3 regions of the Bacillus bruguierae genome follow, and region 1 is predicted to be linked to each of the others. Evidence: predicted binding sites of a transcription regulator. Region 1 holds the regulator's gene; each other region holds the start of a gene.
The links. The regulator Rex, encoded in region 1, represses fermentation and respiration genes when NADH is low (regulators of the CRP and FNR family bind a similar motif). The targets are predictions, from matches to a motif close to TTGTGAAATATTTCACAA.

Region 1 (4,151 bases):
ACACTATCGCCTCTTGTTAATTGGAAATGAATGTTTTGAATAATTGGCTCGTTATTATAACCAATGGTAACATCTTTTACTTGTAATACATCATTACCGCTTTGTTTATCGATATCAAAGTGGAAAGAAGCAGATTTTGTATCACCGATTGGTTTTTCCATAAGTTCCATACGATCTAATTGTTTTCGGCGGCTTTGCGCCCGTTTTGTTGTGGAAGCACGAGTAATATTTTTTTGGATAAAGTCTTGTAATTTTGTTACTTCTTCTTGCTGTTTCTCGTAACGTTTTATTTCTTGTTCATATAGCGCCGCTTTAAGTTCTAAGTATTTACTGTAGTTTCCTGTGTACTTTCGACTTTGTTTATTAGAAATTTCATATACTTGCGTTACAAGTCTATCTAGAAAGTATCGATCGTGTGAAACGATTAAAATAGCACCAGGATAACCTTGTAAATATTGCTCCAGCCACGTTAATGTATCGATATCTAAATGGTTGGTTGGCTCATCTAAAATAAGTAAATCTGGTTTTGTTAATAATAACTTACCAAGAGCTAAACGAGTTTTTTGTCCGCCGCTTAATGTGGAGATTGTCGCTTCGTGTGTTTCTGAAGGAAAACCAAGTCCACCTAAAACAGAGCGAATATCAGCTTCGTATTGATAGCCGCCTTCATTTTTATAATCTAATTGTAGGCGATCATACTCTGCTAATAGTTTTTCGTAAATAGTTTCATTTGTGAAATTTTCTTCTTTTCCCATTTCTTGTTCTAACCTGCGGAGTTCTTTCTCCATGCGCTGTAAGTGGAGGAATACTGTTAGCATTTCATCCCAAATCGTTAACGATGTTTCAAGACCAGTATGCTGTGCTAAGTAACCGATAGATACATCTTTCGGTTTTATAATTTCTCCGCCGTCATGGGATAATTCTCCTGCAATAATCTTTAATAATGTAGACTTTCCAGCGCCGTTACGCCCGACAAGTGCAATGCGATCACGCGTCTGTACTTCTAACTTAATGTTTGAAAGAATGACTTCAGCCGCATACAGCTTGGAAAGGTTATTCACTTGTAGTAAAATCAATGTTTTCACCTCAAATAATTTCTTAACTTTGCCATGATTATATTTCTCAATCATACTAAAAATAGTGTATAGTTGAACATAAATAGAGAAATTCTCTCTCTATTATACAAGGAAAAGTTTCAATGCTAAACTTCTGTATATGTTTCAATCACTTGAACAGATAGGAAGAGAGGAGGGGGTTGCATGGAGCAGCCTAAAATTCCGCAGGCGACTGCCAAAAGATTGCCTCTATACTATCGATTTATCCAAAACTTATCGTTATCTGGTAAGCAACGCGTATCATCTGCAGAATTAAGTGAAGCGGTGAAAGTAGATTCAGCGACGATTCGACGAGATTTTTCATACTTTGGGGCATTAGGGAAAAAGGGATATGGTTATAATGTGAATTATTTATTGTCGTTTTTCCGCGAAACACTTGATCAAGATGATGTAACACGCGTAGCATTAATTGGGGTAGGTAACTTAGGTACGGCTTTCTTACATTACAATTTTACAAAAAATAATAATACAAAAATTGAGATGGCATTTGACGTTGATGAAGAGAAAGTTGGGAAAGAAATCGGAGGGATTCCAGTATATCATCTGGATGAATTAGAAGAGAGATTATCAGATGATATAAAAGTGGCAATATTAACAGTGCCTGCTTCTGTTGCACAATCTGTAGCAGATCGCTTATCGCATACGAGCATACAAGGTGTTTTAAACTTTACACCTGCTAGATTAAACATATTAGAACATATTCGAATTCATCATATTGATTTAGCAGTAGAATTACAAACGCTCGTGTACTTTTTGAAAAATTATCCACAATAAAAACGCAGGAATTTCCTGCGTTTTTATTATTTCTTCTTACTATCTTTTTTCGGTTTAGAAAAAAGAAGGCGAAGTGCAAAATTAAAATCAATCGTTGCCATTACGGCAAGCAATAGTGTGTAAAAGTTCCAAATTGTATCTTGAACACTTGTAATTGCTAAGTATGTAAAAATACACCCTAGAAGAAAATACAAAGTTGCCATAACAAATGGTGAATTTCGCATGTTTAAAATCCTCCGATGAATCCTTGCAATTTTTCAGCTTTTTCTAGATATGGACGAAGTACAAATGTAATTAACATAACGTTTGTATTCATCATAACATGAGCCATAATTGGGACAATAATTCGTTTTGTTTGTACGTATAAAAATGAAAAAACAAGCCCCATGGAAATATACACTAATAAATGTGTAGGGTCAAAATGAATGAGAGCAAATATAAGCGAGCTCACGATCGCTGCGATAAAGAAGTTATATCGTTTATATAGTGTTCCAAATAGAATTTTTCTAAATACAATTTCCTCAAGAATGGGAGCGAATATAGATGAAACAATCATAAATAATGGAGCAGCTTTTATAATTTCGATAATGTTTTGTGTATTTTCTGATTCAGCTTTAATTTTAAAAACTTGTGTTTCAATTGTGCCGGCAATTACTTGGGCGAATAAAGCAAGAAAAACTCCTAAAATAATCCATCCTATCGTAGCAAGAATATTTGTTTTTCCACGCTCCCATTTTTCTGATTGTGTATCATTGCGTAGTAACATAAGGATAATGATAAGAGCAATAAAGAAGCTAATCAGTCCCCAGTGTGCAGTTGCCAGTTGAACTTTTTGTTCAAAGGTCCGATGTCCATTATTGTATACTCCGCTTTTTAGAAGGATCCATCCTCCAATTATCCCTGATAGTTGCATCAAAATATATGTAACAATAACCCACCAATATTGTCTCTTCAATTTCGTAACTCCTTTTTGAATTTTTTGTAAAGAAAAAGGAAAATGCCCTATCCATAGAGAAAACAAATTATGGCATCTTTCTTATTGTAACATAGGAGAAGATGAAAAAACGACGGAATCTAAAAATGGATTTTTTGCAGTTTTCCCTTATGTAATTATTAAGTAAATCATAAAAGTTTTTAAACAAGTTGGGGAGGGGGTGGAATAGTTTTCCGAAAAATTACGATTTTTTCACTTGCAAAAGAAAATGAGATTCTTTATTATAATAAGTGTGTTAGCACTCAAGGTATTAGAGTGCTAATAAACATAAAATTTACATAATAAATTGAGGAGGTTGTTGTTCATGCTAAAGCCATTAGGTGATCGCGTTATAATTGAACTTGTTCAAGCAGAAGAAAAAACAGCAAGTGGTATCGTACTACCAGACACTGCAAAAGAAAAACCACAAGAAGGTAAAGTAGTGGCAGTTGGTACTGGTCGTGTGCTTGAAAATGGTGAGCGTGTTGCTTTAGATGTAGCTACAGGAGATCGTATCATCTTCTCAAAATATGCAGGTACTGAAGTGAAATACGAAGGTACAGAATACTTAATTTTACGTGAAAGCGACATTTTAGCAATTATCGGTTAATTATATAAATCTTTAAAAATTCAAGGGGGTCAAATATTATGGCAAAAGATATTAAATTTAGTGAAGAAGCACGTCGTTCGATGCTTCGCGGTGTCGACACTCTTGCAAACGCAGTAAAAGTTACGCTTGGACCAAAAGGTCGCAACGTTGTACTTGAGAAAAAATTCGGTTCTCCGCTTATTACAAATGACGGCGTAACAATTGCAAAAGAAATCGAATTAGAAGATGCATTTGAAAATATGGGTGCAAAACTAGTTGCAGAAGTTGCTAGCAAAACAAATGATGTAGCTGGTGATGGAACGACAACTGCAACTGTATTAGCGCAAGCAATGATTCGTGAAGGTTTAAAGAACGTAACAGCTGGTGCGAACCCAATGGGTCTTCGTAAAGGTATTGAAAAAGCTGTTACAGCAGCGATTAAAGAATTAAAAGAGATTTCTAAACCAATCGAAGGTAAATCTTCTATCGCACAAGTAGCTGCTATTTCTGCTGATGATGAAGAAGTAGGCCAATTAATTGCAGAAGCAATGGAACGTGTTGGTAACGACGGCGTTATTACATTAGAAGAATCTAAAGGGTTCACAACAGAATTAGATGTAGTAGAAGGTATGCAGTTTGACCGTGGATATGCTTCTCCTTACATGATTACTGATTCTGATAAAATGGAAGCGGTTCTTGA
Region 2 (4,151 bases), on a different contig from region 1:
TAAAGGGGAAAATGTTACTTCCAGGTTTTGTTGATAGTCATCTTCATGCTTCCGAAACAGTGAACTCTCTTTATTCTGTCAATTTAGTAAATGTTAGAACAATTGAAGAATATATTCAAACTGTGGACAAATATGCTAAAGAACACAGCGATTTAGAAGTGATACACGGTGCTGGTTGGAGCAATACCCTTTTCCCGCCAACGGGTCCGACAAAAGAATTATTAGATGCTGTTGTCAAAGATATTCCCGTCGCTTTAATTTCAGAGGATTATCATTCGGTTTGGGTAAACTCTAAAGCTCTTGAAATAGCAAGGGTTACAAAGGATACTCAAAATCCTGATGGAGGAGTAATTGAACGTGATGGAAACGGGGAACCGTCCGGTACTCTTCGTGATACAGCAACAGATCTTGTCTTAAACAAATTACCGAAATTTAATACGGAACAATATAAAGAAGCATTAAAAACTTTCCAGCAGCTGGCGGCAAGTAATGGGTACACACAAGTGAATGATGTCGTTGTCCCGCAACAGGACGCTGTTATTGAGGCCTTAACAACGCTTGAAAAGGAACAATCATTATCTGTTCGGCATAACCTTGCACTTACAATTCAACCAAGTGAAGGCGAGGATCGTATTCCATATGTAAAGAAACAGCGTGAAAAATTACAAGGTCCATTAGTAAAAATGAATACTGTTAAACTATTTATGGACGGTGTCATCGAAGGAGGAACGGCCTATTTACATGAGCCGTATAACAATAAACCAAATTATTATGGTGTTCCAGTTTGGGAGAAAACAGCATATACACATATGATTCAGACGCTAGATCAAGAGAACTTCCAAATTCATATTCACTCTATAGGTGATGCTGCAACAACAGAAACGTTAGATGCCTTCGCAGCTGCCCAGCAACAGAATGGAAAACGTGATAGTCGTCATAAGATTACACACCTACAATTAGTAAAAGAAAATGACATCAAGCGCTTTAAAGACCTAGGAATCATTGGAGTTCCCCAACCAACATGGTTTCTCAAAGATGAGGGATACTTTTCACTAGCTGTCGATTTGTTAGGAGAAGAGCGTGCAAATAAACAATATCCTATGAAAAGTTTCATAAAAAAAGGCGTCTTAATGGCTTCTTCTAGTGATTATCCGATTACACAAGGAGCATACTTTTCTCCTTTAGCTGGCATTCAGATGGGGATAACTCGTACAGATTTACAAAATACAAATTCAAAACATGTTCTGAATCCAAAGGAAAAAGTAAGCTTAGAGGATATAATTAAGAGTTATACAATAAATGGAGCGTATGCAAACTTTTTAGAGAAAGAAACTGGATCTATTAAAGTTGGCAAAAAAGCAGACCTTGTTGTATTAGATAAAAACTTATTTGAAGTTTCAAAACATGATATTTATAAAACAAAAATTTTACTTACTCTTTTGGAAGGAAAAGAAACGTATCGTCATACAGATTTCCATTAGCCCTCTTCCCCACTGACTAGCTGGCACCGCTTGAAGTGGGGATTACATTCCCTATTACTTATTTGACAAAAAAGTGGCGAAGAAAAAGCAGAAGCACAATCAAGTGGAATTTCTGCAGTATCAAAAGACTGCGAATGATTGACGTGAACCAAAGGTGTTGTTAAAATTATTACTGGAATTAATGTGAAAGTACTCACAAAATTTAACTATCAATGTGAAACATTTCACAAAAAGTGATTTTAAATGTGAAAACATTCACAAATATTGAGCTTGTTTCTTAAAAAAATATTTTTAAAAAGGAGTGATACGCTATGAAAAGAATCGTAACACTAAGCACTCGTAAACTGATGGATACGGTAAAACATGGTGGATGTGGTGCATGCCAAACATCTTGCCAATCAGCTTGCAAAACGTCTTGCGGAGTTGCAAATCAAAAGTGTGAAAACACAATGAACAGATAGAAAACAAAAAACGGACCGCCCAACTGCTTTCCAGATGGGCGGCCATTTTTATCCCGTATTAACAGGCAGTAAAAGAAGCCCTATTGAGGGAAGTTTTACTTTATAGATAAAAGGAGCTTGATTATCAAGTATGATTCATCAATATAAACTAAACGGATACAACATCGTACTCGATACCTACAGTGGATCGGTACATGTTGTCGACGATCTCACCTATGGAATCATCGCGCTTTATGAGACTACTTCTGCGGAAGAAATCGTAACAATGATGCTAGAAAAATACGCATATGATTCCGCTATCTCTGAGAAGGACATTCGAGAAACAATCGCAGATCTCGAAGAGTTGAAAAATGATGGGCAACTCTTTACTGAGGATGAATATAAAGACCTTTCAATTGATTTAAGAAATCGCCAAACTTATGTAAAGGCCCTCTGCCTCAATGTCGCACATACATGTAACCTGTCATGTGAATACTGCTTCGCCAGCCAAGGAAAATACAATGGAAGCAGAGCGATTATGAGCTATGAGGTTGGCAAAAGAGCTATTGATTACTTATTGGAAAACTCCGGTCACCACCGAAACCTCGACGTCGATTTCTTCGGCGGAGAACCGCTCATGGCCTGGAAAGTTGTTAAACAGATTGTCACTTACGCAAGAAGCAAAGAAAAAGAGTACAAAAAAACTTTCCGCTTCACCTTCACTACAAATGGCATGCTCTTAAACGATGAGGTCACCGATTTCTTGAATAAGGAAATGTACAATGTCGTATTAAGCCTTGATGGTAGAAAAGAAGTCCACGATCACCTGCGTAAAACAGTAACTGGAAAAGGAAGCTACGATTATATCGTTCCAAAGTTCCAAGAATTCGTCGAAAAGCGTGGAGATCAAGAATACTATGTGCGTGGAACCTACACTCGCAACAACGTCGACTTCACCAATGACATTTTTCATATCGCAGATCTCGGTTTCGACAAACTCTCGATGGAACCGGTCATCTGTGATCCCCGGGAACCATACGCACTGACCGAGGAGGACCTCCCTGAGATTTACAACCAGTATGAAATTCTCGCCAAGGAAATGCTAAAGCGTGGGGAAGAAGGCAATGGCTTCACCTTCTACCATTACATGCTTGATCTTTCTGAAGGCCCTTGCATTCAAAAGAGAATTTCCGGATGCGGCTCAGGAACCGAATATCTCGCTGTCACACCATGGGGCGAGCTCTTCCCTTGCCACCAATTCGTCGGGGACCAAGAATACAGTATGGGAAACATCTGGGATGGAATCACAAAACAAGAGACGCAGTGCCAATTTAAAGAAAACAATTGCTATTCAAAGCCAGAATGTCAGGATTGCTGGGCGAAGCTTTACTGCAGTGGCGGTTGCCCTGCCAACGCACTGCATGCAACCGGCTCCATCAATGGAATCTACGATTTCAGTTGTGACATCTTCCGTAAGAGAGTCGAATGTTCCATGATGGTTAAAGTGGCTGAATCTATGAGAGCTATGAAAAAAGCTGAATAAGTACAACAATATACTAAGAGGCTGAGATTTATGCTCAGCCTCTTTAAAGGTTTTTATACTTGTATACTCAAAATCCCTTTGATTTGTTTTTGGATGGTAAAACATGTTTCTCTACTCTTTCATATAGAGTAAGCAATTGCTTGATAAAAGAAAATTTCGGTACTAACCAATACGAAAATAACGCTGAAGCACATCCTATTAAAGCCCCTATTGCAACATCAAAAGGATAATGAACCCCTACCCAAATACGAGAGATCGCTACACAAAATGCAAGTATAATCCATAACCACCCCGTCTTTTTACGAACAAGCCAAAACGAAAAACAAATTGAAAAAAAGAGAATCGTATGGTCACTAGGAAATGAATTATCTACAGCATGGTCGACAAGTTTATTAACATCAGGCAATACTGCAAACGGTTGATAATTCAAATGAAATTTCCCTGCTATTTTTCCAATCACCTCAGCAATCACAAAAGCAACCATCGCTTGAATAACCATCATCCTACTTTTTCTGGACCCGGTAAACCAATAAGCTATAATAATTAAACCAAAAATATATACCATATATTCTGCCAAAAATACCATGGCTGAGTTTAGGAATGAATATTGTTTACCTAAATCATTAATTGCTCGAAAAATATCAATATTGAATTGGGAAAAAGACATTTTCAAATCCCTCCTTTATA
Region 3 (4,151 bases), on a different contig from region 1:
CATCACGTAAAATATCTTATTCCGTATAAAGAAGCAGAAACGCCTTATGGCTTAGAAAGAGAGAAACTATCGCCAGCACCCTCCAAACTTACGCTTGCTCGTACGTTTTCTGAGCAAATAAAAAAACTAAAACAACAAATTATCTTACTCGATTTAGGTGCAACAAATTATAAGATCGGAAAGTTAGTTGAAGTGACCGACAATCAAATTGAACTTATTACAGCACGTAACCAGCATTTTCATTTTAATTTACACCATATTAAAGCAATCCATTTTCCGTATCAAAATCATAAATAATAAAAGGGCTGACTCAAAAGAGGAAATTCTCCCCCTTTTAAGTCAGCTCCTTTACCTTTTAAGGTATCATCCAAGTTAAATAATAAGCTTGAATATATGTGATAATGCCGATGATTGTTACAAAGAATAAGCTATGTTTCAATGTGAAGCGGAATAAATCCGATTCCTTCCCAGCAAGTCCAACTGCCGCACATGCAATTGCAATCGATTGCGGCGAAATCATTTTACCTGTTACACCACCTGTTGTATTTGCCGCAACAAGTAATACTTCCTTTACACCTACTTGCTGCGCTGTAATTGCTTGCAAGTTTGAGAACAATGCGTTTGCAGATGTATCTGATCCTGTTAAGAATACCCCAATCCATCCAAGGAATGGTGAGAAGAATGGGAATAAGCTTCCCGTTCCCGCTAACGCTAATGCTAACGTTGATGAAAGTCCAGAGTAATTTGCGATAAATGCAAAACCAAGTACTAATCCAATTGATAGAATTGGCATTTTTAATTCTTGCAACGTTTCTTTAAATGTAGCTACTGCTTGTTTTGGACTCATTTTTAAAACAAACATTGTAATGATACATGCAATTAAAATTGCTGTTCCTGTTGCCGATAAAATATCAAGCTTCAATACAGCTTCATACGGCGTTGGTTTATTAACAATCGGCTCTGCCTTCATTACTAAATTATGCAGACCCGGAACTTTAAATTTAAACACTAAACTTTCAAGCGCGCCGCTTGGAACAAATAAACCTTTAAAGAATTTCTGGCTCCATATAACAACCATTACCGTTAAGATAATAAACGGTGACCATGCTTTTAAAACTTTTCCTGTTGTTAAATTCATTGTAGAACCAGCAGCTACCGTTGCCGCAGCTTCTGCTTGTCCTTTTCCAGAACGATAAATCTCCTTTGGTTGCCATACTTTTAAGAATAATGCTAAACTCACTAAGCTTACTAATGCCGATGTAATGTCTGGAAGCTCAGGCCCAAGGTATGTTGCTGTAATAAACTGCGTAACCCCGAACGAGCCGCCTGCTACAAATAATGCAGGCCACGTTTGTTTCACACCTTTTAATCCATCCATTAAAAATACGATGAAAAATGGAACAAATAATGATAGAAGCGGCAATTGATGCCCAGCCATTTGCCCTACTTTATGAGGGTCAATACCTGTTACTTGACCAGCTACTAAAATCGGAATCCCCATAGCTCCGAATGCTACCGGCGCTGTATTTGCGATTAAACAAAGCCCGGCTGCGTATAACGGATTTAAACCAAGTCCCGCAAGAAGCGCTGCTGTAATTGCTACCGGTGCCCCAAATCCGGCTGCCCCCTCTAAAAACGCTCCGAATGAAAAGCCAATTAAGATGACAAGTAAACGATGATCACTTGTAATAGAAAGAACTGATGCACGAATAATATCAAACTGTCCTGTTTTTACTGAGATTTTGTATAAAAACACTGACATAACGATAATCCACGCAATCGGCCATAATCCATAAGCAAAGCCATAACTGGTTGCTGCCATCGCCATCGTAAATGGCATTTTATAAACGAAAAGTGCAATTATAACTGTTAATACAACTGTAATAAATCCCGCAACATAGCCTTTCATACGAAAAACCGCTAACGCTAAAAAGAAAAATATAATTGGAATCATTGCAACCGCTGCCGAAAGCCAAATGTTACCTAGCGGATCATAAATTTGTGTCCATGTGCTCATAGTCCCTCTTCCTCTCTAGTATCCCCTGTTCTCTAACAATCATATAAGTAGACCACCAGGTCATCAGACCTTTATGTCTAAAAATAAAACGTTTAGGAAAACGTTTTCATCGATGTGCTATTTATACTTTATCATATTTTCCTTTATTTACAATCCTATTTTTCGAATTTTATTCACAATTTCTTTGTTCACTTCTTCACAATTGTGGTATGATTATATGTTCATTTTTTAATTACTTAATACATAAAGAAAATCTTCCTCTATCAAATTTCAACAAATGATAACCTAAACATAGGAAATAACAGCCGGAACTGATGCACTTGTTCAAATAGCAGTGTTGTTTACAGCTTTTCTAATTCGTGAATAGTAAAATAATATTTTCTCATACTAAAGTTGAAAACTGATTTTAGGAGGGATAGCGAATGGATAAGCAAGACCGAAATCAATCTGCTATTGACGAAGGGCGTAATAAAACAAAACGCGGCATTGAAGCAACAAGTGACGCAATGCAAAATGCTATCGATACTGTTGAAGATGCTGGAAAAGCAGCAGTTGATCGTATTTCTGAAGCAGTGAAAGATGTCACAGCTAGATAGTATATTTGTATATAAGGAACAAGGAGCTGGCCCAAAAGGCACATAAGTGCCTTTTGAAGTCAGTTCTTTTTTCCGTGTCCACCGATATATCGACGCTTCGACAGAATATATCTACCTTTCGATGATATTCAACATATGAGTAGTCGAGCCGCTGAACTGGATCTTACCGAAAAATGAACTTTTTTAGTCAGCTCCCTATTTTACTTTCAATATAATCCGGTATATATAAGAATAAAAGCACTTGCAGTGTGCAAGTGCTTTTACTATCTTCTCTTTCTCCGTTTGCGGTGCATCATCCTTTTCCGCCTTGTATTCACACTGTCCGCTATAATATGTAATGTGCTAGCAGCTATAACACCCAGTACAAACGTGACAATTCCTACCTCATGTGCCTTTGCAATCTCTGCTAGCTTTCCCTCTAACACCGTTTTATTTAACATGTATAAAAATGGTGAGAAAACAAGCAGCATGTAGAGAAGACGAATTAAATCACCGATAATAATTGTATGGGTAAGCGGTGATCGATGCGGCATCACAATTTGATATGGATACCAAAAGATTCGAAGTAATCCCCATTTCCGATAAGCGGCACTATGAATATCTAAATCGGGTGTTAAAAAATAAGTTCCAACAATAAATCCAATCGCAAACGTAAGCAAAAAATCAAAATTTGTTACCCCGTAAGAAACGAGCATAAATAATACAATAGGAAGAGAAACTAAGTTTATCTTCGTGTGTGTTTTTCCTGACGGCATATCCCATTCCTTCCGTTAGACGTTTCACTGCATTAATCTAACTTTTGATCGATAAGTGACGTATCCACATCAGAACCAAACCATTCTCCCAGTTTTGTACGCGCTTGTTCTTTCACTTCTTCGTCAACATACATAGCAGCTTGTACGAGTGCAGCTGTTAATGCGCCTAAGTCATCTGTATAACCAAGTCCAGCTACAAAATCAGGAATCGCATCAAGCGGTGCAATAAAGTACGCAAGAGAACCAACAATTACAAGCTTTACTCGTTTTGGAACATCTCGTTTTTGCAATACATAAAACAGGAGCAAACTAGTATAAATAACCGAATGTCCTGCCTTAATCGCCGCATATTTTACTTTATTCCAAAACGCTTCGACCGAAAATTTCTCTCTCACTATGAAATCTCCCCTCGTTATTCTTTTATACCGCTATTCGCGATCAATCTGTGACAAAATAAAGAAATTTGATAAGAGCACTTCATTAGCAGGAGAGGATTTCCTGCTAATGGAAATTTCATATTATTTCTATATATACCGAGTTTATTTACAACATAAGCAAACTTTACACACATACAATATAGTGTAGGTTCTAGCTTGGCAACGTTACTTATCATATGCTCTCATTATAACAAATAAGCACAAAAAGAACAAGTGTTCGTTTCATGTTTTTAAACTTTTCTCAATTTATAATACTTAATCTCACTACATATTCTTTCCCACTTTTGTTATATTTTTTAGTTGACGAGCATATAAACCAATGTTAAAGTTTTCACTGTCAGCTACA

Region 2: the regulator Rex is predicted to act here: its motif matches at 1,694-1,711, upstream of scfA (six-cysteine ranthipeptide SCIFF).
Region 3: the regulator Rex is predicted to act here: its motif matches at 2,202-2,219, upstream of WAZ07_RS07565 (lactate permease LctP family transporter).

Annotation. Positions count from the first base shown of each region.
Region 1 covers NZ_JBAWSX010000032.1:5,903-10,053, reverse strand. Annotated here, with positions in the region: gene WAZ07_RS25860 (ABC transporter ATP-binding protein) at 1-1,076, opposite strand, end outside; gene WAZ07_RS25855 (redox-sensing transcriptional repressor Rex) at 1,260-1,889, shown strand; gene WAZ07_RS25850 (YdiK family protein) at 1,916-2,113, opposite strand; gene WAZ07_RS25845 (CPBP family intramembrane glutamic endopeptidase) at 2,116-2,844, opposite strand; gene groES (co-chaperone GroES) at 3,188-3,472, shown strand; gene groL (chaperonin GroEL) at 3,511-4,151, shown strand, end outside.
Region 2 covers NZ_JBAWSX010000015.1:21,028-25,178, reverse strand. Annotated here, with positions in the region: gene WAZ07_RS20250 (amidohydrolase) at 1-1,481, shown strand, start outside; gene scfA (six-cysteine ranthipeptide SCIFF) at 1,793-1,942, shown strand; gene scfB (thioether cross-link-forming SCIFF peptide maturase) at 2,073-3,464, shown strand; gene WAZ07_RS20235 (undecaprenyl-diphosphatase) at 3,532-4,131, opposite strand.
Region 3 covers NZ_JBAWSX010000003.1:180,574-184,724, reverse strand. Annotated here, with positions in the region: gene WAZ07_RS07570 (DUF2642 domain-containing protein) at 1-297, shown strand, start outside; gene WAZ07_RS07565 (lactate permease LctP family transporter) at 356-2,017, opposite strand; gene WAZ07_RS07560 (hypothetical protein) at 2,440-2,613, shown strand; gene WAZ07_RS07555 (metal-binding protein) at 2,877-3,368, opposite strand; gene WAZ07_RS07550 (YkvA family protein) at 3,401-3,763, opposite strand.